4 regions of the Agarivorans sp. OAG1 genome follow, and region 4 is predicted to be linked to each of the others. Evidence: predicted binding sites of a transcription regulator. Region 4 holds the regulator's gene; each other region holds the start of a gene.
The links. The regulator sigma-54, encoded in region 4, starts transcription at its own class of promoters, with help from an activator protein. The targets are predictions, from matches to a motif close to GTTGGCACGNNNNTNGNNT.
Positions count from the first base shown of each region.

Region 1 (6,124 bases), 2.3 Mb from region 4:
CCACGCAATACAGATGCTGGCGTAACATTGGCTGCAGCGGGGTCGAGCTGGGCCACTATTAGATCGGCAAGCCCTAAGGCACCAGAAGAAGATAATTCCAATGCCATTTGGTTATCATGCATATCTCGGTAAGTTTGGGTGTGGCGATTATTTAAAGGCGTATCACTTTCAAACAATTCATTACTCTTACGCATCTGTTTCATCAACATCTGCATAAACAAAGACTCAAACTGACTGGCAACTTGCTTTAGTGCCTTGTTCGGATCTTTTTGAGCAGCACTTCTTAGCTCATCTAAACTGGCTAAGTCGTGGTAGTTTGCTGATTGTTTGACTGCGTCCATTGCCATGTTAAATCACCAACAACTCGCCTTGAATAGCGCCAGCTTGTTTTAGCGCTTCTAAAATAGAGACCAAGTCACCAGGAGCAACCCCTACCCGATTAACAGCACGCACTAAGTCATCAAGCGATGCGCCGGGGTCAAAGTTGAACATTCTTGAGTCTTCTTCCGTTGCTTCAATTGTGCTCACGGTAGTTTCTACCGTCTCTCCATTGGAGAATGCATTAGGCTGAGAAATTAACGGGGTTTCGGCAATTTTAACGGTTAAACCACCGTGAGTAATCGCAGCAGGTAACAAGCGAACGTCTTTACCGATTACAATGGTACCAGTGCGCGAGTTAACAATAATTTTGGCTGACTCTGAGGCAGGTTCAAAGGTTAAGTTTTCTAAAGTAGATAAGTAGGCAACACGCTGACCAGGGTCACGTGGAGCGAATACTTGTACAGAAGCTGCGTCCATTGGCGTAGCAGTATTGGGGCCTACTAAGCCATTAATGGTATCAGCTAAACGTTTTGCAGTAGTGAAATCCGAGCGCTTAAGGTTAAAGGTGATCGTATCGCCGCTCATAAACGGCGAAGGAACCGAGCGCTCTACAATTGCGCCGTTTGGAATGCGGCCAACAGTAGGTGTATTAGAAATCACCTTAGAGCCATCAGCTCCCTCTGCGCCGAAACCACCTACAATTAAACTCCCCTGAGCCAAGGCATATACTTCGCCGTCGGCACCTTTTAGAAAGGTTTGAATTAAACTTCCGCCACGTAAACTTTTCGCTTCACCAATGGCAGACACGGTAATATCGATAGTTTGCCCAGGCTTAACAAAAGCGGGTAATTCGGCATGTACAGCCACAGGCGCAACGTTCTTAATTTTTAAGTTAGTCCCCGGAGGAACCGTAATCCCAAAGTTACGTAACATTGTTGCAAAAGACTGCTTGGCAAAGTCACTATTTTTTTCACCAGTACCAGGCAAACCTACCACTAAGCCATAACCGGTTAATTGGTTAGAACGCACACCGGCAATGTTTGCTACGTCTTTAACACGTGCTGCATTTACCGAATTTGCTACTAAGCATAAACCCAAGCTCAATATTACAATGCTTCGTTTTAACATAAGATTACTCCTAAAACTCAGGGCTTAGAATGGCCAAACAGGGCCATTAAAGAATTTAGATAACCATCCCTGATTAGTGGTATTAGCAAAATCGCCGGTACCACCGTATTGAATGCGTGCATTGGCAATGCGTAACGATGTAATAGAGTTATCTGGTGCTACGTCTTCAGGGCGTATAATGCCCGTTAAGCGAATATACTCATTACCGTTATTCAACATTAGCCATTTTTCGCCGCTAATTATTAGATTGCCGTTGGCCAATACTTGAACAACATTAACCGAAATATTGCCATTTAAACTGTTACTTTGAGCAGCGTCGGCTTCACCTGTAAAATCGCTACTTTGACTTAAACCAAGTTCTATTGGATTACCGTTAATTGTAGCTACACCACCAGGTACTGTGATTTGGTTTAGATTTAAGTTCTTGTCTTTAGCCAACTCGTTACTGGCTGACTTGCTAGCCTGAGTACGCTCAGCTAGGGTCACCACAATAATGTCACCAATTCGATGGGCTTTTTTATCTGAATACAGATTATTAGCGCCATTTTCGGTGAATAGTGAACCAGTAATTCTTGCTTCTACGGCCACATCTTCTGGATATACCGGCGCAAACTCAGGATCATCTGGCACTACGGCGGTGTTTACACTGGCGCAGCCAGCCATCGCCATACAGGTTGCTACTACCATTAGTTTATTCATGAGCAATCCCTCTCTCTAAACTTTGATTACAGTTGTTGCGTTGCGAAGGTCAACATTTGGTCTACGGTTGAAATTACCTTTGAATTCATCTCGTAAACCCGTTGCGCCTCAATTAAGTTAACCAGCTCCTCGGTCACATTCACGTTTGATGTTTCTAAAGAACCTTGGCGGATAGCGCCTAAACCATTCTCCGATGCAATACCATTTTGAGGAGCACCACTAGCACCTGTTTCTAAATACAAGTTTTGACCACGAGGCTCTAATCCAGAAGGATTAACAAAGTCAGTTATGGTAATTTGGCCAATAACTTGGCTGTCGGTTTGTCCAGGTAAGCGAACACTTACCTCGCCGTCTTCACCCACGGTAAAGCTCTGAGCATCTTCTGGTACTTGAATTTCTGGCTGTAAAGGGTAGCCAGAGCCAGGCGTAACAATAGTGCCTTCATCGTTAAGACCAAATTGGCCATTACGGGTGTAAGCTGTTGTACCGTCGGGCATCAAAATTTCAAAGAAACCACGCCCATCAATCATTAAATCAAAGGCGTTATCAGTAGTTTGCACATTACCTTGGTCATGATTTTTTTGAGTGGCAATAACTTTAGCTCCGGCACCAATCATTAAGCCCGATGGCATTGTGGTGTTTTGAGACGAACGGCCACCCGGTTGGTTAATCGTTTGGTAAAGCAAGTCTTCAAATACTGCGCGACTTTTTTTGTAACCGACAGTACTGGCATTGGCTAAATTGTTTGAAATAACCGATACGTTGGTTTGTTGGGCATCTAAGCCAGTTTTACTGATCCATAATGCGGGATGCATAATACGCTCCTTATACCTAGCTTAATCGCAACAAGTTATTGGTTGCTTTTTCGTTTTCTTCAGCGGTTTTCATCATTTTTATTTGCATTTCAAATTGACGTTGCATGCTGATCATATGTGTCATTTCTTGCACTGGGTTCACGTTACTTCCCTCCAGCGCTCCCTTAACCAACTCAACGGTGGCATCGGGCTGATAAGGTTGACCATTAGTGGCACGAAATAAACCGTCATCGCCTTTAGTTAACTCGCCAGCAAAAGGATTGCTTAGCTTAATACGGTTAACTTCTTCCAAGGCATCGGCAGGTGCGCCTTCTGGTCTAATCTCGATGGTGCCATCTTCGTTAATTTCTAGCTTTTCAACAGGTAGGGGAATAATAATTGGCGCGTCTTGATTACCTAATACGGGCTGCCCTTGCATGGTTTGTAAAACACCAGCGGCTGAAATGGTAAAGTTACCATTTCGAGACAACGCTTCATTACCATCCTTGTCTTGGACCGAAATCCAACCTTCACCTTTAATCGCCACGTCTAAATCCCGACCAGTGGTTTTTAACAGACCATCGGTAAAGTTTTGAGTTGGGCGCTCGGTCATAGCAAATACCCGAGATGGCATGCCCGGGCCGAAAGCCTGCATAGAGCGTGCATTCTCTAAATCGGCTTTAAAGCCTGTGGTATTTGCATTTGCAAGGTTGTTACCACGTACCGCGAGCGAGTGCATGTTTTGTTTTGCACCGGTCATCGATATATAAAGTAGTTGGTCCATGTCTATTTCCTACGTCAATTAGCTGACTCAAAGGAAACAAAGCAATTAGAATGCCAGAAGATAAGAATGAGAAACAAGAAGAAAAAAAGGTAATTAAATCAATAAAATAAAAAAGGCAGTCAAGACTGCCTTTTTGATCAAACGCTAGTTGACTATTAACGTATCTGAATAATAGTTTGCTGTAGCGTTGAGTTAACTTCTAAGGCACGAGAGTTAGCCTGGAAGTTACGCTGAGCACTAATCAAATTAACCAATTGTTCCGTTAAGTTAACGTTAGCTTGTTCTAAAGAAGCAGAGTTGATTTTACCGAAAGTCCCCGAGTTACCTTCACCGGCAATCGCTTCACCACTTAACTGGGTTTGCTGCCATGAAGTATCACCGATTTGCGCTAAACCTTGGTTATTGGCAAATTTAGCAACCGATACTTTAGCAATATTGGTTGTTTGCCCATTACTGTATGAGGCAACAACCAAACCATCTGGGCCAATATCAATACCTGTCAATTTACCAACGGTAGAACCATCTTGCGACAAACTAGATACTTCAAAGGCTGAGTTGTACTGAGTTGGGCCATTTAGGTTAAAAGTAATGGTTTGCGTTGGATCTACAGAACCCGTTACCGGATCCCATACACCACCAGGGCCGTTTGGTGGAGCAGTACCAAGCGCTACAGTCTCAATAATAAGTGGCGCTGTAGATGCTAATGCACCGGTATTATCAAAAGTTAAAGTCGCTGATGCAGGGATATTTGGATTAGGGTTACCCGCGTTAGGGGTATTAGCTGTACCACCTGCAACATCTACTGGCATACCGTCAATGTATATCAACTTGTGCCATGTGTTAGCCGTGGTGTCATCTTTAATAAAGAAGGTCTCAGCAACATGCGAGCCACCTTGCGAATCATACACCGTCACCGAAGTGGCAGAAGTGTAGGTATTGCTGTCGGTTGGGTCGAAATCGCCTATGTCGTGAGTAGTACCGCTCGACGGCAAGTTAAAGCTCATATCAACTTGGCTTGTCATGGTTGGGTTACCTACTTCAGCACTAATTTGAATTGCGCTGGTTGCAGCCATACTCACCGCTGAAGGCGTGCCGCTGTTGTTCACGGTATAACCTTGTAGGTATTGACCTTGCGAGTTAACAATAAAGTTATCAGCGTTTAACTTAAACGCACCCGCACGAGTAAACTCTCGTGTTTGAGTGGTTAAGTCTGATGCGGTAACAAAAAAGCCTTCGCCACTGATCGCCATATCTAAGGCATTCTGGGTAAAGTTAAGACTACCTTGGTGGAATTGCTGAGCTACATCCACAGTTTTAACACCATTACCTACTGCAGTACGAGCATTTGAGAAAATCGATGTTGCATACACATCGGCAAACTCAGCACGCGACTCTTTAAAACCAATGGTGTTGACGTTAGCAATATTGTTCGCCGTTACGTCAAGATCCTTTTGCGAGGCATTGATGCCGCTTAGAGCGATATTAAATGACATCTCTCAATCTCCTATCGTTTTACTATTCTTTGTTAGGCCTTGGCTACTTCGAGAACATCGCTCATTGCAATGCCACCTAAGCCTTCTAAATTGACGACTACGCCAGATGTGCCACCCGCTAAGCTCACGCTACCTACGCTTGCATATGTTGCGGTGGGTAAACTGATCTCTTTACCGCCCTGAACACCATTAACTTTAATGTTGTACTTACCTTCTGGCATTGGATTCCCATTGGAATCGGTGCCATCCCAAGAGAATGGCATGTTGCCACTTCCCTCACCTAAATCGATAACTTTGACGACTTCACCCGCCGCGTTTTCGACCGAAACTTTTACATTGGTTGTTGCTGCACCAGTTACCGCTACACCGTCAAAACCAGTACCACCGTTATGTCCGTAATCTAGCGGGACTAACACTTTCTGGCCCACTAAAGTTGACGCCTGCAAGGCAGCCGATGAATTCATGATCGAGTTCATGGTGTCAAACTTAGTACCAAGCTCAGCAATCCCCTCGGAAGTCTGAAAGCTTGCCATTTGCGCAATCATCTCAGCGTTATCCACGGGTTTACTGGGATCTTGATACTGCAACTGAGTAGTAAGCAGTGAGAAGAAATCTTCTTGCCCCAATGACTGATTATTATTGCTCTCTGGAACAACCGACTCTGGTTGCCAATAATTATTTTGTAACGGATCAATAGTAGACACTGGCTACTCCTTAACTTTTACCCAGATTTAGCGTGCTATTTAGCATTTGCTTAGCGGCTTCAGTTACTTGAACATTAGCCTGATAGGAGCGAGAAGCGCTCATCATGTCGGCCATTTCTTCAATAACGTTGACGTTTGGCTTGAAGATATACCCTTCTTCATTAGCCATGGGGTGTTCTGGGTAATACTCTTTACGTAACG
Region 1 is NZ_AP028990.1:1,743,324-1,749,447, reverse strand. Features, by position in the region: gene flgJ (flagellar assembly peptidoglycan hydrolase FlgJ) at 1-347, opposite strand, end outside; gene OAG1_RS08225 (flagellar basal body P-ring protein FlgI) at 349-1,449, opposite strand; gene flgH (flagellar basal body L-ring protein FlgH) at 1,474-2,148, opposite strand; gene flgG (flagellar basal-body rod protein FlgG) at 2,175-2,963, opposite strand; gene flgF (flagellar basal-body rod protein FlgF) at 2,980-3,726, opposite strand; gene flgE (flagellar hook protein FlgE) at 3,882-5,219, opposite strand; gene OAG1_RS08200 (flagellar hook assembly protein FlgD) at 5,252-5,923, opposite strand; gene flgC (flagellar basal body rod protein FlgC) at 5,934-6,124, opposite strand, start outside.
Region 1: the regulator sigma-54 is predicted to act here: its motif matches at 3,766-3,784, upstream of flgF (flagellar basal-body rod protein FlgF).

Region 2 (6,124 bases), 2.0 Mb from region 4:
GCAGCGGTGGTAACTAAACCTTCCATTTGTTGATGAAAAGCATCATCGGCAATGCCTTGTTTAGCCAATTGATACAAACGCACTACCGCCTCTCGATTAAACGCATTCAACTCTACAGCTTTACTGTAATTTTGCTGCGCTTGTTCCTTTTGGCTTTTTTTGCGCATTTGAATATCGCCTTGCAAGAGAAACAACTGGCTACTTTCACCAAATTTGTTGGCTAAATCCGCCACCGTCTTTTCCGCAGCTTCCAAGTCATTTTGTTCCAGTTCTACTTTAGTTAACAGGATCAAAGTTGACATATTTTCCGGCGCCAACTGGTGAGACTTCAATAAAGAACTCTTAGCATTTGCTAACTGCTTGGCTTGGGCTTGCATTCTGGCTAAGCCTATTAACTTATTTGGCTGCTCTTTCCAAATACTGTCCAATAAACCTAAGGGGTAGTCTGCGTCTTCGTATCGCTCTAATCGAATAAGAATTTCAGCATAAGCACTTAAGTAACGCTCATTCAAAATATACTCTCGATTTAGCTTCTCAACTTCGGCTAAGGCATTCGACCATTGTGCTGTCTGCATATACGTATCAAGTTTTAGCTCGCGCGCCTGGCGATTGTCTTGTTCGTATAGTAAAACTTTATCAAGCTGTTCAGTCGCTTCTAGATAGTTTTTTTGCTCAAGGTGAATGCGAGCAGCCAAAAGGTGACTTGGCGTGTGCTGTTTGTTTACTGCTAACAAGGTGTCTAAGATTTGTAGTGCTTCTTCAGTGCTGCCCTGCGCTCTCAAGACCACTGCTTTGTTAAAGCTAGCACCTACATTATTGGGGTTGGTTGCTAACACTTCATCAAGATAACGCAGTGCCAATTCTGCTTGTTCAGTTTTAATGTAATAAGCAGCAATTAAATTTTGCGCATTAGCATTGTTTATGTTTCTGGCAATTAAACTCTCAATTACCGGGCTAGCTTGGTCAAACTTGTTCAGTTCTAAAGCTAATTCGCCTTTCAACTGTAACCACTTTATCGGCGCGTTATCCTCGGTAAAAGGAAGCTCTTCCAACAGACTTAAGGCCCGCTCGGACTCACCACTTGCCCGAGCCAATTCAGCATCCAAAATCACCATGTAATTTGAATCGCTATGGTAGGCTCTAATTTGCTCAAAAGCTTGTTGAGCCGCACGTAGCCTACCAGCGTCAATGTACAAATACACTAGTTGAACCGACAAGCCTAAATCGCGAATAATGTAATCGAAGTTATCTTGCAAAAGTAACTGCAGCTTGTAGGACTCATTATTACGAAGGTAGAGCTTAGACAGCATTCGGGTTGCCCCGAGATCACTGGGCTTTTGACGCAAGTACTGACTTAAGTACTGCTGGGCTTTCTCATCGTTTTCTAGAATAAATTCCGACGCCCCCTGAATAAATAGCAAGCTGTTTGCGTCTGTTAGCTCCTCAGTTTCTGCAGCTGAGACCTTTTGAGATAAATCCGCTAAGGCTCGCTCGGCCATTTCGGTATTGTCTTCACCGGCAAACAAAGTCGCACCGATCAATATCGCCGTGGGATCATTGGGCGTTTGTTCTTGGATCTGCTTTAAATAGCGTTTAGCTTGCTCAGTCTGATTGAGTTTAAGGTGAGTCATCACTAAACTTCGCAAGATTTTTGGGTCTTGAGGATCAAGTTGATAGGCAGTTTGATAGTGTTCCAAGGCGAGGGTTAAGTTGTTCTGACTCGCTGCTAAATCCCCTTTCAACAACCATGTTCTCTCATTATTTTTGGCTATTTGTAATGAGCGCTCTATCCACTGCTCTGCAAGTACGTATTCTTTTTGCCTTAAATATAAGGTTGCCAAGGTATTCATCGCACTTGGCTTATTCGGTATAAGTTTAGTAGCTTGCTCAAATTCATTACGTGCTAATTCTGGTTGAGCACTTTTCAAATAGATTCGACCACGCAATAACTTCCACTCAAACAAACTCGGCTTAGAGAACTCATTAATTCGCTCTTCAAACGCAAGCAGTTCGTTAGTTTTACCCTGCAACATTAGAATATTGCCAAGCAATGGCAACACCAAGTTAATGTCGGCCCCTAAGGCTAAAGCCTCTTCTAACTGTTTCTCAGCAGAACCTAAGTTATTTGCGTTAAAATAAACTTTGGCGAGCAGTAGCTTTGAGGAAAGGTGTTCAGGATTAGCTTTTAGTGCATTTTTTAAATGGATGAAGGCTTCATTCTCTTCTCCACTATGAAAGGCTTTAACGGCGAGTTCGTACTCGTTAGCCTGCTGATCAGCAAAGCTAAGATTTGTTACGCACAGTAAACACAGAGCTACTAAAGATTTGTTCATTATCAAAGCTAATTCCTTGTTGCTTCAAGGGCTAGTCAATTAAGCCTTAAACAGTATCTAATGAACAGGTAGTAAAAAAAAGACAAAAAAATACGAAATACAGAGTATTTCGTATTTTTGATTAAACAGGAAAAGGAAGTATTGGTTTAAGCTTGGCGCTTTCTGCTACGTAATGCGATGCCAAATAAACCAGCAGCAAACATTAAGACTGTGCCTGGCTCTGGCACGCTGGTAACTGGTACTTGAGGGCTATTCGCTTTAACACCGGCCAACTTAAAAGCATCGTTGGCGGTTGAGAACCCCATATCTCCAAAGATTGGGTTATATGCACCAATTAACCAATACTTAGAAGAAGCACTAGAGCTAATTGATTGATATGCATATGAGCTAGCATCGTCGACCTGAGCTTCAGTTGACCAAGCACTTGCCACGTCTCCCCAGTTACTACCCGCTAAAGTAGGAGTATCGTTACCAGAGTATGCTAATACAGTCACATCAGCCTCCCTGTTACGACCCTCTTTAGCCCAGCCCAACGAGAAACCAGCAAGGTTTACTGCTTCATCAAAGCTAAGTAAAACCATGTCATAATCTTTCTTCCAGTCACGATTGTTGTAGCTGTCGATTGCATGGTCTGGAGAGCCACCACCTTCATCACGGTTTTGTAATGTCAAACCATAACCGTTTGCGTAATCTAGCTCGCCACTTTCGATATTCTGAGCACCACCGTCGGTATTAGACCAGCCTGAAAGAGTAAGACCGTTACCACTGAAGGTATTCCCATCACCGCTTCCGCTTTCGGTAAATGTGCTAAAGTCCCATGTTTGCGTTGAGCCAAAAGCAGACAACGAAACCGCGCAACTTGCTACTAATAAAATTTGTTTAAACACAGTGCCCCCAAAATAGCAGTATGTATATCTTTAATATCACTAAGCAGATTAAAGCAAAAAGCAAGCCAAGATAAATAACTCTTTATATACAGCAACTTAAATAATAGATTTAAATTATTATTGTCATATTGTAAAAAATACCGACAACAATTGCTGAGTTTTTGTGCTTATTACTAATCAATGCATCAAATAAGTGACAAAACCTCTATCCGAAAGAGTAACATTTACGCTCAAAAAACACACTACCAATAGCGTTCTACCGTTACTTGCCCTGGCTTTCGTCGAAGGTTTTTCTTTAAGCCTTTATTCTCAAGTATGCTTTGAGCATCAGTGATCATTTGCGGATTACCACACATGATCACCTGAGAGTCTTGCGCATTAAGACTAAGCCCTATCGCATTCTCCAGCTGATCCGTTTCCAGTGCTGCTGGGATCCTAGCCCTTAGTGCGCCGGCGCAATCTTCTCTGGTTACCATGGCTTGAAAGACAAATTTATCCGCTTGCTCATTTAAGTACTTGTCAATCAGCTCTTGATAAGCAATATCCTTAGCTTTTCGTACACCGTAAACCAGCACAATTTTCTCGAATCGCTCCCAGGGCTCTAGAGTTTCCAACATTGAGAAAAATGGGCCTATTCCAGTGCCCGTTCCAATCAACCAAAGGTGCTTAGCGGGAGGGACTTCGTCTAGTACCATAAACCCTGCTGCTGCAGTTGAAACTTCGATGCTATCGCCAGCTTGCAATAAGTGTAAATTGGGTGACAACAGCCCATCTTCCACCTTAATAGCCAGTATTTCTAAATAGTCTGTGTTCGGAGGGTTAACCAGCGAGTAAGCACGGGCAATACGCTTGTCGTCTCGCATTTCAGACAACTTGATAAACTGCCCCGCCACAAAAGGATCTATCTCTGCTTTAATGCGTAAGGAAAACAGTTCATCGTTCCAATCAATACGTTGAATTACTTTACCTTCAGTCCACATAGTTGCTCCTGTTGTAAAACGTCTTCACTCTTTTGACGCTATCACGTCACCGTGGTGCTCTACAAAAATCAGTTCGCTAGTATCAAATCCAAGCTCTTTAGCTTGATGTACTAAATCGGTACGAATGGCGTGAGATAGCTCGGGGCTTCTGGCCAACAACCACAAATAATCTCGGTTTGGTCCTGCCACTAGAGCATATTGATAGTCTTTTTCGTCTAAAGCAAACACCACGTAAGCGCCGTAAAATGGCCTAAAGAATGACACTTTCAAGTGTGCAACATCAGGCTCACTAACAAACTGTGCAACACCTTCTGCTTCGAACCATTGGTGGTCTTGCTCGGAAAAGCCTTTATTCAGAACAGATACCTTGCCGTCATCACGCAGGGTATAAGTTGCAGTAACATGACTCATGCCGCGCTCAAATGAATGATCCAAGCGGGCGATTTCGTACCAAGTGCCTAAGTACTTATCTAGATTGAAATTCTGAACAGGTTCAATCCCTTCAGGCTTAGAACTGCAAGCACTCAATGCTAACATAGCAATGATAATTAACACTTTTTGCATACTACCTTCCTATTAATTTGCCGCTATAAGATCTAAAACCACAATGCGGCTATGCAGCCTACTAAGGTCATCACAAACAAAAACCATTTAAGCGTATTAGCGGCAGCTTTTATGGCAAATTTAACCGCGTAATGTGCGCCAATAATGTAACCTATGGCCAAAACCAAACCCGGTAGCCATAACACTTGGTCCCGTGCAATAAAGACCACCAAGGCCACACTAGTAAAAGCAATGGTACATACTAATTTCAGCGCGTTAGCCCTGACTAAATCGTAGCGCAAACTCCCTGCCAACGCGGCGACCAAAATAAATCCGACCCCAGCTTGTACAAAACCGCCGTAAAAACCGGCAATAGCCAAGCTCCATTTAGCCGAGGGAGTACCTTTCATTTTACGCGCTTCAGTTCCTGCCTCGGGGGCAACAACACTAGGTTTAATCAGCATTAATGCCGCCATCGCCAGCATGGCGCCAAGCAACAAATATTTAATGATCCACGAAGGAGCATAAGAGGCCGCTACTGCGCCAACCAAACCACCCACTAAGGTTGGCCATAAAATCGGGGCGACATCATCAGTATCCAATTTACCGTGTTTTTTAAAGCCCAATACCCCGGTTAAACACTGCAAAAAAATGCCCACCCTATTGGTTGCATTTGCAACCTCTGCTGGCATCCCCATTACCATTAACGCAGGAAGTGTTAGATTCGATCCCCCTCCCGCCAAGGTATTGATAACTCCAGCAAATAATCCTACTGTGAGTAACAACAATCCATGATAAATTGTGAAATCCATTTAGCGCCTCATTAGCCCTTTGGTAACTTTGACCTTATCACTGACGCAAGCTTTATTCAGTAGCAGATTTTTATCTTTAGTCTAAGCTGAAATTTTTCTATGCCAGAATTAAGCTTAACGTTATATGGATATAAGTAGTAAAAGGAATGGTTCAGTGAACTACGATTACAGCATTATTGGTGGAGGCATCGTAGGCCTCGCCAGCGCTTTAGAACTGATTAAGCGAAAACCTAGCGCCAAAATAGTGCTACTAGAAAAAGAATCTTCACTCGCCTTTCATCAAACAGGCCATAACAGTGGCGTAATTCATGCTGGAGTTTACTACCAGCCAGGCAGCCTAAAAGCCGAATTCTGTAAGCAGGGTTTATTAGACACCATCAGCTTTTGCCAACAACACGACATTCCTTACTTGCAATGCGGCAAGCTACTCGTGGCAACTAATCAACAAGAGTTGAGTGATATGCAAGCGCTAGCCACACGCTGTGAGCAAAATGGCATTAAGGTAAAACCGCTTAACGCCAAACAACTGCAGGAAATAGAACCTAACATCGTTGGCTTGGGTGCTTTGC
Region 2 is NZ_AP028990.1:1,242,931-1,249,054, reverse strand. Features, by position in the region: gene OAG1_RS05820 (tetratricopeptide repeat protein) at 1-2,333, opposite strand, end outside; gene xdp1 (exosortase-dependent surface protein XDP1) at 2,480-3,220, opposite strand; gene OAG1_RS05810 (ferredoxin--NADP reductase) at 3,463-4,200, opposite strand; gene OAG1_RS05805 (lipocalin family protein) at 4,225-4,764, opposite strand; gene OAG1_RS05800 (sulfite exporter TauE/SafE family protein) at 4,797-5,555, opposite strand; gene lhgO (L-2-hydroxyglutarate oxidase) at 5,710-6,124, shown strand, end outside.
Region 2: the regulator sigma-54 is predicted to act here: its motif matches at 3,272-3,290, upstream of xdp1 (exosortase-dependent surface protein XDP1).

Region 3 (6,124 bases), 1.5 Mb from region 4:
ATCAAATTAACGATTTGTTTTATGCTTTCGGTAGTTTGCTGGGCTTGTTTACCCAGTTTATTTTCAAATTGCTTATCGTAAGATACCAGTTGTGCCAAGGCTTTATCCATGTCGTTAAGTACTTCGATAGCATTATCGGTTCTAAACTGAAGATCAGCATTACCTTCAGCGTCGAGAATGCCAAAGTCAGCAATGTCGCCTCCTTTATCTCTTAGCCTAGCTATGTTGCTTTGTAATATCGGTAAACGGGCGGTGGCTATGTCTATTAGGTAATAACTGCTGACTTCTGGATCTCTAGTTAATCCACTATTCGCGGCTACGCTATAGGTGATGGCTCTAATTTGTCTAAGAAAGGCTTCATGTTCAATAAGTAGTTTACCTAAAGAGCTTTTACTTTCAGCCAGGGCCTGCCAGCTCTGTTGGGCTTGTTCCATCGACGTTTTATTATCGCCAGAAAGTTGTGAGCTTAGTTGTTGCAGGGTGCTGTTTAAATCTTGCTGAATAGCGCTGAGTTCATCTTTGTCGTAATCTGCGCCCATCGTTCTTAGCGTGTTTAGATGCTGGTGCCTCACTACCGAGTTGGATATACCGGGTAGTTGGTTAACAATCTCGTATCCTGCTAACTCATTCTCGGTAAATGTAATCTCTTTATTCATGGTGAGGATAATTGACCCAAAACCATAAACGATTGGCAATAAAAACAAGCAAGTCCACATTATGAACTTGTATTTAAAACCTACTCTGTCACTTAAATAAACGGCAGGGGAAAAAATACTACTCATGCATAACTCCTTTTTGCTGAGTGCCAATCAAGAACGCTTAATTCATCACGCTAATGTAATTAGTTATTCGAGTATAAATATAAAAAATCAAATAGGTATAGCTAAAAGCAATAAGTGATTTACTTAAGGCTCGCTAGTTTCACTTGTTAACTTAAGTTGTTGATGAATATAAGCCTTTGAAACATCTCAGTAGATTGCGCGTTGCTTATCTTTATATTGTAGCCACAATACTGTTTTCTTCTCACACAGCGTAACACGCCCTTGTTTTATTAAGTTTTGGTGCAAAAATTACATATTTGCACCGTTATGGTGCCTTTGGGGGGCAATTACAGGAGCTTCATTTGGTGATTTATACCTAGATAGAGGGATGCGTTAGCGTTGGCATATCCATTGCTACTTAATACTTGCGACATGAGAGATGTATGGCTCTGCCTCATCAAGAGCCGCTTAAAATTTGCAATAGACATCTAGGGTTCCGGCTGCAACGCAGTGTCTGGACCGAGAGTTGTCAACCTCATAGAGGTTACACGGAGGGATAAAAGCCCGGGAGATGACAATAAATACGTCTCTCATGTTTTTATTTTAAAGTGCATAACCACATTGAGGTGACCATGATAAATCTAATTAAATCTCCACTCCGTACCCTGGCAGTAGCAGCCACCATCGTTAGCGCAAGTGCGCTTAGTGTTGTGTCTGCCCAAGCCGCCGATAAACCTACTTATAAACTCGCTTGGACTATCTATGTTGGTTGGATGCCGTGGGACTATGGTGCAGCCTCAGGCATTGTTGATAAGTGGGCCGACAAATACGATATCAATATCGAAGTCGTGCAGGTGAACGACTACATCGAGTCAATTAACCAATACACCGCCGGTGGTTTTGATGCCACAGTAATGACCAACATGGACGCACTAACTATTCCTGCTGCCAGTGGCGTGGATTCGACAGCGCTAATTGTTGGCGACTTCTCAAATGGTAACGACGGAGTAGTACTTAAAGGTGATAAAAGCCTTGCCGACATAAAAGGCGAAAAAGTTAACTTAGTAGAGTTAAGTGTTTCGCATTATTTGTTAGCTCGCGCTTTAGAGTCAGTAGACTTAAAAGAGCGTGATATCAAAGTTGAAAACACCTCCGACGCCGATTTAGTTGCGGCATTCACTACCAAAGATGTAACAGCTGTTACCACTTGGAATCCGCTACTAAGCGAGATTGTGGCAATGCCAGATACTAACATGGTGTTCGATTCATCTAAGATCCCTGGTGAGATCATCGACTTGCTAGTAGTGAACACCGATACGCTTAAGCAAGATCCTAAGCTTGGTAAAGCTCTAACTGGCGCGTGGTACGAGATTATGGCCACTATGTCGGGTGATGATGAAGCAGCAATGAAAGCTCGTGCATTTATGGCTGAAGCATCAGGAACCGATTTAGCCGGTTATGATGCGCAATTAGCCTCTACTAAAATGTTCTACCAGCCTCAAGAAGCTGTTGATTTTACCAATAGTGCAACCCTAAAAAGCACCATGGCTAAAGTAGCCGAGTTTTCGCACCATCACGGTTTGTTAGGTGAAGGCGCACCAGATGCTAGCTTTATCGGCATCGAAACTCCATCAGGTGTTTATGGCGATTCAAGTAACGTAAAACTTCGCTTTACAGCCGAGTACATGGATATGGCTGCCGAAGGCAAACTATAAGGCTCTGCCTATGACTCGCATAATAAATAAAAAACCTAGCCGCTTCGTGCGGCTGATGTTGGGCCTACTACCGTTTTTGCTGCTAATTGCTTTATACATGGCTGCATCACAGGCGCGCTTAGCAGACAATCCAAACGATAAGTTATTGCCTGCTATGTCGAGTTTTGTGGAAGCAATTAACCGCATGGCGTTTGAGCCTAGCAAGCGTAGCGGCGAATACTTAATGCTGGCAGATACGCTTGCTAGTTTAACTCGTTTGGCACTTGGGGTAGGGATCAGTGCCTTAGTGGCTTTAATGGTAGGTGTTGCTAATGGCATGGTGCCATTTGTACGCGCACCTCTATCGCCATTGGTTACTGCCATCTCGCTTATTCCACCCATGGCAATCTTGCCTATTCTGTTCATTGTGTTTGGCTTGGGAGAGCTATCTAAAGTGATGCTGATCATCATTGGGATCTGCCCGATTATGATTAGAGACCTGCAGCTGCGTACCGATGCACTGCCTAATGAACAGATCTTAAAAGCGCAAACTTTAGGTGCGTCTAGTTGGCAAACCATTATTGCGGTAGTTATTCCGCAAATTCTGCCAAAGCTAATCGAAGCGGTTCGTTTAACCTTGGGCAGTGCTTGGCTATTTTTGATTGCTGCCGAGGCAATTGCTGCCACAGAGGGCTTGGGTTATCGCATCTTCCTTATTCGCCGTTACTTAGCGATGGACGTAATTTTACCTTACGTGCTGTGGATTAGTGTGTTGGCCTTTGTAATGGATTGGCTGCTGCGCAAGTTGTCGGTGCATGCTTTTTCTTGGTATCACAAAACACAAGGAGACGCATAATGAGCACTCCAATCATTCAAGCCATAGACGTTTGGAAAGAGTACGGCGACAACGTAGTGCTAGAGCGCTTAAACCTAAGTGTTGAAGAAGGCGAGTTTGTTAGCATTGTAGGCGCCTCTGGCTGCGGTAAATCTACTTTTCTCAACTTGCTACTAGGAAATGAAACTGCCAGTCGTGGCAAGCTTTTGTTAAATGGCGAACCGTTGCCTAATGAACCAGGGCCAGAGCGTGGCATTGTGTTTCAAAAGTACTCCGTGTTTCCCCACTTAACGGCTGTGCAAAACGTGATGCTAAGTGATGTATTTGCTAAAGCGCCAGTGCTTGCGAGTCTATTTGGTAAAGCAAAACAACAGGCATACAGCCAAGCAATGGCAATGTTAGATAAAGTAGGTTTAACAGAAGCCGCGCATAAATACCCGACAGAGATGTCTGGGGGGATGCAGCAACGCTTGGCAATTGCTCAAGCCTTGATGAAAAAGCCAAAGATATTGCTACTAGACGAACCCTTTGGCGCGCTTGATCCCGGCATTCGTAAAGACATGCACAAGCTAGTTCATCAGTTGTGGCAAGAGCACAAACTTACCATATTTATGATTACCCACGATCTCTCCGAAGGTTTTAGCTTAGGCAACCGCCTATGGGTGTTTGACAAGCATCGTCATGATGCACAGCACCCCGAGCGCTTTGGGGCGCAAGTCACCTTCGATATTCCTATTAGCAAAGACAGCGATGCTGCTCGCTTTAGTGAAGAGATGAAGCCGATTATTGATAAGTCGGTGGCCTAATAAGGACAATCTATGAACTCTACTATTTCCCAAGAACCTATTTACCAAGAAGTGATAAACGGTGCCGCGCATTGGTCGGTAACGGTACCCGCCGGTAAAACCTTGCGTTTTACCAACCCAGAAGGGGCTTCTAATGTAAGCCTATTGTTTTATAACCCAAAGGATTTGTTAGAGCGTTATAACGCGCCCGATACCCTTAAATGTCAGCACACCTTTAAACTAACCAAAGGTAATTGTTTGTACTCCGATATGGGGCGAGTGTTTTGCTCGATTACCCGTGACGATACCGGATGGATAGACAGCGTAGGTGGCTTAGCAAACAAACATAAGGTCGCTCAGAAATGGGGCGAGCGTAGCTATCAAACTCAAGGTAATTTGTGGTTACAAAATGGCTACGACGCCATGCTGGTTGAATTAGCTAAATATGGTTTAGGCAAGCGAGATATGGCAGCTAACATTAATCTATTTAGTAAAGTAGCCGCCGATGCTGAAGGCAATTTACAGTTTGAGCAAAACGCCAGTAAAGCAGGAGATGTAATCGAACTGCGTTTTGAAATGGACACTTTAGTTCTGATGACAACCTGTCCACATCCAATGAACCCTGCTAGTGAATATCCCAACCATGGTGTTGAAGTTGCGATGCTGGAAGCTGATCCCGTAAGAGAAGACGACTACTGTCGAAACTTTAGACCAGAGAATGGTCGTGGCTTCGAAAATACCGAACGCTACCGCTGTGTTAGCCAAGCTAGCACTTGTTGTGAAGCTTAGTTGTAAGCGCTAAACAAGGAATAATATTCATGATCAAAGAAAGTGATTTACAAGCAGAACAAGCCAGCCAGCGAAAAGTGGTTCCAGCCGGTGACTACTACATGCAGGAGCTAAAAGCCGGTCAAACGCTGCGAATTTTAGACTTAGAAGGCAACCAAGCTGCAGACACTTTGTTTTACAGTGCAGCCGATCCCAGCGAGCGATACAGCGCTATGGATACCATTCGTGAACAAGGCAATGTTTACTTAACCGCTGGTACAAAGCTGTTATCCAACCTAGGTCGCGAAATGCTCACCATTACTGCCGATACCTGTGGTCGCCACGATACTTTAGGCGGTGCCTGTGCCACCGAAAGCAACACAGTGCGTTATTCTCTGGATAAAAAATGCATGCACGCCTGTCGTGATAGTTGGTTGTTAGCGGTTGCCGAGAACGAACAGTACGGCTTAACCAAGCGCGATATTACCCACAACATTAACTTCTTTATGAACGTGCCAATTACCGCAGCCGGTGGTTTAACCTTTGAAGATGGCATTAGCGGTGCTGGAAAATACGTAGAAATGCGCGCCGAGATGGACGTAATTGTTTTAATGTCTAACTGCCCGCAGTTAAACAACCCTTGTAATGGCTACAACCCAACCCCAGTAGAAATGTTGATTTGGGATGCAGCTTAAGCACAAGTAATAACTCTTTAGATTAAGGCTAGGGACGACCCTAAACACGCCTTGTTATTAGCCGGGACGACCCGCAGCTCTCAGGTGACACTATGTTCGATAAAGTATTGATAGCCAACCGTGGCGCGATAGCTTGCCGGATCATTCGAACCCTTAACAAAATGAACATTGCCAGCGTGGCTATTTACAGCGACGCCGACGCAGACAGCCTGCACATTAGCCAAGCCAGCGAAGCTTATAGCTTGGGTGAAGGTTCAGCCAGTCAAACTTACCTAAACATCGACAAGATCTTTGCCATTGCCAAACAAACTGGCGCGCAAGCCATTCATCCTGGTTATGGTTTTTTAAGTGAAAACCAAGACTTTGCCAAACGTTGTGAGCAACAAGGTTTAGTATTTTTAGGCCCCACGGCAGAACAGATGAATGCCTTTGGCCTTAAACATTGTGCTCGCGAATTAGCCGAACAAGCGCAAGTGCCTTTATTACCGGGCAGCGGACTATTAGAAGATCAACAACAAGCATTAAGCTGCGCCGAACAGCTGGGTTACCCGGTTATGCTAAAAAGCACTGCTGGCGGCGGCGGTAT
Region 3 is NZ_AP028990.1:2,568,122-2,574,245, reverse strand. Features, by position in the region: gene OAG1_RS11725 (methyl-accepting chemotaxis protein) at 1-782, opposite strand, end outside; guanidine-I (ykkC/yxkD leader) riboswitch at 1,239-1,334, shown strand; gene OAG1_RS11720 (putative urea ABC transporter substrate-binding protein) at 1,394-2,476, shown strand; gene OAG1_RS11715 (ABC transporter permease subunit) at 2,487-3,311, shown strand; gene OAG1_RS11710 (ABC transporter ATP-binding protein) at 3,311-4,096, shown strand; gene OAG1_RS11705 (urea amidolyase associated protein UAAP1) at 4,109-4,864, shown strand; gene OAG1_RS11700 (urea amidolyase associated protein UAAP2) at 4,894-5,538, shown strand; gene uca (urea carboxylase) at 5,631-6,124, shown strand, end outside.
Region 3: the regulator sigma-54 is predicted to act here: its motif matches at 1,160-1,178, upstream of OAG1_RS11720 (putative urea ABC transporter substrate-binding protein).

Region 4 (6,124 bases):
TAAGTTAGGAATGCAAAGCACCGGCCATGCTGGTGGTATTCATAACTGGAAGGTTAAGCACAGTGGCATAAGTCGCGCAGAGTTACTTAAGCAAATGGGCACCGGCTTGCTAGTGACAGAGATGATGGGCCAAGGGGTAAATACCGTAACTGGTGATTATTCACGTGGCGCAGCAGGTTACTGGGTCGAAAACGGCGAGATTGCTTTCCCTGTGCATGAAATTACCGTGGCCAGCACTCTGCAAGAGATGTTTGCCAATATCGTGGCGATCGCTGACGACTTTGATAAAGAAAGCGCAATTCAGTCGGGCTCGGTGCTGATCTCATCAATGAAAGTAGCAGGTAGCTAGGCGTTAATTCTCAGCTCTTAACCTTGTTGTTTGAACAGGTTAAGAGCCGTTGACCAGATAACTCTGTCGTTTAGGCCAGCACTAAGGTGGCCATCCCTAAGAAAGAAAATAGCCCCATTACATCAGTCACGGTGGTTAAGGCCATACCGCCAGCTAGTGCTGGGTCAATTTTAAATTTCTTCATTAACAGCGGAATAGTTACGCCGGCTAAACCGGCCAGTGACATGTTAATAAACATCGCACCAGCAATAATAATCCCTAAGGTCCAATCGCCTTTCCATAGAGTAACTACCAAGGCAATGACAGTTGCCCAGATAATCCCATTTAGCATGCCAATCGCAGCTTCCTTGCCTATTAACCAACGTGAATTGCCTTCACCAATATGCCCCACAGCTAAACCACGAATAACCAAAGCAAGGGTCTGATTACCAGCAATACCGCCCATGCTGGGTACAATCGTCATTAAAATGGCCAAGGTGGCTAACTGCTCTAGGGTAGATTCAAACATATTGCTGATGGAGGCCGCCACTAAGGCCGCGCACAGGTTTACTGCTAACCAAAAGGTGCGGCGTTGGGTACTTTTAACCACTGGGGCAAAGGTATCTTCATCATCATCCATGCCCGCCATACCCATCATGCTGTGCTCGGCATTTTCGCGAATAATATCGACCACATCATCAATGGTGATCCGGCCTAGCAGTTTACCTTGTTCATCAACTACTGGAGCCGAAATCCAGTCATGGCGTTCAAATAAAGCTGCAACGTCGTTTTCATCCATAGATACATGGATGGTTTCTGCGTTTCCATCCATTACTTCTCGAACATTAACGTTGGGGCTTACTGTAAGCAGAGTAGATAAAGGAATGTCGCCCAGTAGCAAGTCATCTTCGTCAACTACGTACAGGGCGTCGGTAGCCTCTGGCAGTTCGCCACGTAAACGTAAGTAGCGCAATACCACATCGATACTTACGTCGGCCCGTAAGGTAATGGTATCGGTATTCATGATACTGCCAGCAGTATCTTCAGGGTAAGCTAGAGCAGCTTCTACACGGTGCCTGTCTTGACCATCCATTTGCTCAAGAACTTCTTGGTACACGCTGTCGGGCAGACTTCTTAGTACATAAGCGATGTCGTCGGTGTCCATGCCTTCAGTTGCGGCGGCCAGTGTTTCTGGTGCCATTAACTGAAGTACCCCTTCCATTACATCTTCGTTTAGCTCTTCGAGAATTTCACCATGTTGCTCGGGGTCGGTAAGTTGCCATAACACTTTACGCCCTGCTGGTGGGCTAGATTCTAGTAATAGTGCTACGTCACAGGGAGGCATTTGATGAAGCATGCGCCTAACATGCACGAACATACCGCTGTCGAGGGCTTGGTTTAGCTCCTGTAAGCGTTTGTGCTGATTAGGGTTTAACTCCATCTCTTCTGGCATAAGCGATCCCTATTGTTATTTTGTTATGTACTGCTTGCTAATTGTAGCTTGGCTTTATTGCGTATAGATTTATTCTTCGTTGAAGTTAGCTTCTACTAGGGCTTGAACCGCATCTAGAGCGGCTTCTGCGTCTGCACCTTCAGATACTATGGTTAACGTACTTCCTTGCGCACTGGCTAGTACCAGTAAACCCATAACGCTGGCAGCAGAAGCCGTTTTCTCACCGTCGATAATACTCAGCTCAGCGTCAAATTGCTGAGCCAGCTCAACCAACTTGGTGGCAGGACGTGCGTGCAGACCTAATTTGTTTTTTACTACTACTTGTCTAGTGAGCTTCAAGGCGATGTTCCAAAGTTCGGTGGCGTCGTTGTATTTTTCGATGAGCGCTAAAAAGGCTAGCAAGCTGCTCGGCCACATACACCGAGCGATGTTGCCCGCCAGTACAGCCAATCGCAATGGTTAAATAGGCTCGATTGTTAGCTTCTAAATGCGGTAACCAAGATTGCAATAACTGGCTAATCTGCTCGATATATTGGGTAACTAAAGGCTGCGCAGCCAAGTATTCTTGCACGGCTTTATCTAAGCCGGTAAGTGGGCGTAGCTCTTCTTGCCAATGCGGGTTAGGTAAAAAACGCGCATCAAACATGTAGTCGGCATCGTTAGGCACACCATTTTTAAATCCAAAGGATTCGAACACCAAAATTAGCTGTTGTTGTTGGTCACCAGTAACGCGTGAGCGAATCAAGCCGCTTAGCTCGTGTACCGATAAACGGGAAGTGTCGATACGCAAATCGGCATTTCTAGAAATGGGGGCTAATAGCTCGGTTTCTGATTCAATCGCTTCTGCTAAAGATAAGTTGCTTTGGCTAAGCGGGTGTACCCTGCGTGTTTCGCTGTAACGGCGGATCAGCGCTTCATCTTTCGCATCTAAAAAAATGCTTAACAGATTAATGTCAGGCCCTGCATCTCGTATTAGCTGTCCTACCGGTGATAGCTCATCGGGAAGATTTCGAATATCAATGCTAATTGCTACTTTAGAATAGGTTTTTTTTAAGTTGTCGATAAGTGATTGCCAAAGCACAACCGGCAAGTTGTCGACGCAATAGTAGCCGAGATCTTCCAATACTCTTAAGGCGACGGTTTTACCTGAACCCGAGCGCCCACTAACGATGATCAGTTCCATGATAATCCCTAAGGCTGATTAGAGTATTAGGCTACCATGATGTCGTACAATTCGTCATCACTTTGTGCACAACGAAGTTGTTTACATATTTGCTTATCGTTAAGTTTTTCAGCTACTTGAGCAAGAGTATTAAGATGTTGCTTACATTGATCTTCGGGTACTAGTAATGCAAATACCAAGTCTACTGGCTTGTTATCTATTGCATCGAAGGAAATAGGGGGATCGCAACGCAAGAAAACCGCTGTGGCTTGATGCTGGTTGTCGATACGGCCATGAGGAATAGCGATGCCTTGGCCAATACCTGTACTGCCCATTTTTTCTCGATTTAACAAGCTTTCAAAAATGCATTGGGTAGTGGTATCAAGCTGTTTGGCAGCCAGTTCGCTCACTATTTCTAGGGCGCGTTTTTTTGAAGAGCATTGAACTGCACTTTGGGTGCAGTCCAAGCTAAGTACTTTATTTAGTTGCATGGGGGGGCTAACGTTTGTTAAGTTTTTCTTTATGTTTGATGACTTGGCGATCAAGTTTATCAATCAGGCTGTCGATGGCGGCATACATGTCAGAATGCTCAGAGGTTGCAAATACTTCGCCGCCGTTTAAATGTAATGTGGCTTCAGCAATTTGGTTCAGTTTTTCTACGTTGAGGATGACGTGAACGTTATTGATCTGATCGAATCGTCGGGTGAGTTTGGCAAACTTGGTGTGGACATATTCTTTCAAAGATTCAGTTATTTCTACGTGGTGTCCAGTAAGGTTAATTTGCATAGATATCTTCCCCTTTTAGTGGCCTTAGATAAGGCTCTTACGTTGGTTAGAAGGTGGAATTGCTAAAGACTCACGATATTTAGCGATCGTACGTCTTGCCACCTTGATCCCCTGATCTGCCAAAATATCAGCAATTTTGCTGTCGCTGAGTGGTTTACTGGTATTTTCGGCAGCTACCAGTTTCTTGATTAATGCACGAATAGCGGTTGACGAACACTCACCCCCGCCATCGGTAGCCACATGGCTAGAAAAGAAATATTTAAGTTCGAAGATGCCGCGAGGTGTGTGCATGAATTTTTGGGTGGTTACCCGGGAAATAGTGGATTCATGCATTTCTACAGCTTCTGCTACATCGTTCAGTACCATTGGCTTCATGGCTTCTTCGCCATATTCAAAAAACGCCTGTTGATGATGAACAATGCAGTTGGATACTTTTAATAGGGTTTCATTTCGGCTCTCGATACTTTTAATAAACCACTTGGCTTCTTGTAAGTGGCTACGAATAAACTGGGTATCGTTAGCGTTGGTAGAGGTTTTACTTAAAGATGCATAGTGGGAGTTAACACGCAACTTAGGCATTGCATCTGGGTTGAGCTCTACAACCCAGCGGCCTTGGCGTTTTACAACCGATACATCCGGAATAACATACTGGGCTTGATTAGGCTCAACCGCGTTACCAGGTCGAGGTTCAAGCGTATGAATCAAACGCATGACTTCGCGTAACTGGTCTTCTTTAAGTTTGGTTTTGCGGGCTAATAGACGAAAATCGCGATTAGCCAATACATCAATATGATTTGAAACTACATCTTTGGCTTCATTTAGCCAAGGTGTATCTTCAACAAAACGGCTTAGTTGAATCAGTAGGCACTCCTGCAGTGAGCGAGCCGCAATACCAACAGGGTCGAAATGTTGGATGCGTTTAAGTACTGCTTCTACTTCATCTAGCTCTACATCTAAGTCATTGTTATCGCTTGAACGTAAGCCCTCTAGTAGCTGCTCACAGTCTTGGGTGAGGTAGCCCGATTCATCTACTGCATCAATAATGGCTAAAGCAATAGCTTGGTCTACTTCACTAAATGGAGTGAGTTGCATTTGCCACAATAAGTGGTCTTGTAAAGAGTCGACAGTTTCGCCCTGAAACAACATATCGTTGTCATCGCTAACCGCGCTGCCAGATGAGCTGGCTGGGGCAGAACTGGCGCTGTAGATATCGTCCCAAGTAGAGTCAACAGGAAGGTCGTCAGAAACAGTTTCTTGATTAATGGCATCGCCTGCTTCAATTTGACTGTTGTCTATGTCAGCAGTGGATTCGGCCTCGGTAGACTTCTCGTTGGCAGATTTAGCGTCGGTTGCGTCACTATCACTGGCGTGAGACTCATCCGCCTCAAGCAGAGGGTTACTTTCCAGAGCCTCTTGAATCTCTTGCTGTAAATCCAGTGTTGAAAGCTGGAGTAAGCGAATGGCCTGTTGTAACTGGGGGGTCATGGTTAACTGCTGACCAAGACGCAACTGCAAAGATGCTTTCATTAACTACCGCTGTTCCTTCTTCTTATTGTCTTTTTTTAAACTTGCACTTTAACTATAGCTTGAATTGTTCTCCGAGATAAACTCGTTTCACATGTTCGTTTTCGAGAATTTCTTCTGGCTTTCCTGAGGCTATCAATTCGCCTTGGCTAACGATATAGGCATGCTCACAAACATCGAGAGTTTCTCGAACATTGTGGTCGGTAATTAGTACACCTAGACCGCGATCACGTAGATGTTCAATGATCTTTTTAATATCGATAACAGAAATAGGATCTACCCCTGCGAAGGGTTCGTCAAGCAAAATAAACTTAGGTGCGGCGGCTAGCGCTCGAGCAATCTCAACTCTTCGGCGTTCACCACCTGACAAGCTCATGCCTAGGTTTTTGCGAATATGGCCAATGTGAAACTCTTCAAGAAGGTCGTCTAATGCACCAATTTGTTGCTCTTTATCGAGGTCTTTTCGGGTCTCTAATACGGCGAGAATGTTCTTCTCCACAGATAAGCGGCGAAAGATAGACGCTTCTTGCGGAAGGTAGCCAATGCCTTTGCGTGCGCGGGTATGCATCGCTGTACTAGAAATATCGTCATCATCGATGAGGATGCGGCCTTGGTCACGAGGCACCAAACCCACCACCATGTAAAAAGTAGTTGTTTTGCCAGCGCCGTTTGGACCTAACAAGCCAACAATTTTACCGGTTTCTACATTTAGACTAACGTTTTTGACTACCTTACGGCCCTTGTAGGCTTTGGCTAGGTTTTCAGCAATTAGGGTACTCATTATTGCTGGTCTTCCTTGGGCGTTAGTTCGTCAAGTTGCTGCGGTAGGAAAATAGTAGTTACACGGCTGTTTTCGTCGCCTTGTGCCACC
Region 4 is NZ_AP028990.1:4,023,338-4,029,461, reverse strand. Features, by position in the region: gene pmbA (metalloprotease PmbA) at 1-349, shown strand, start outside; gene mgtE (magnesium transporter) at 420-1,781, opposite strand; gene OAG1_RS18300 (HPr family phosphocarrier protein) at 1,851-2,120, opposite strand; gene rapZ (RNase adapter RapZ) at 2,107-2,964, opposite strand; gene ptsN (PTS IIA-like nitrogen regulatory protein PtsN) at 2,991-3,434, opposite strand; gene hpf (ribosome hibernation promoting factor) at 3,442-3,729, opposite strand; gene OAG1_RS18280 (RNA polymerase factor sigma-54) at 3,754-5,256, opposite strand; gene lptB (LPS export ABC transporter ATP-binding protein) at 5,309-6,034, opposite strand; gene lptA (lipopolysaccharide transport periplasmic protein LptA) at 6,034-6,124, opposite strand, start outside.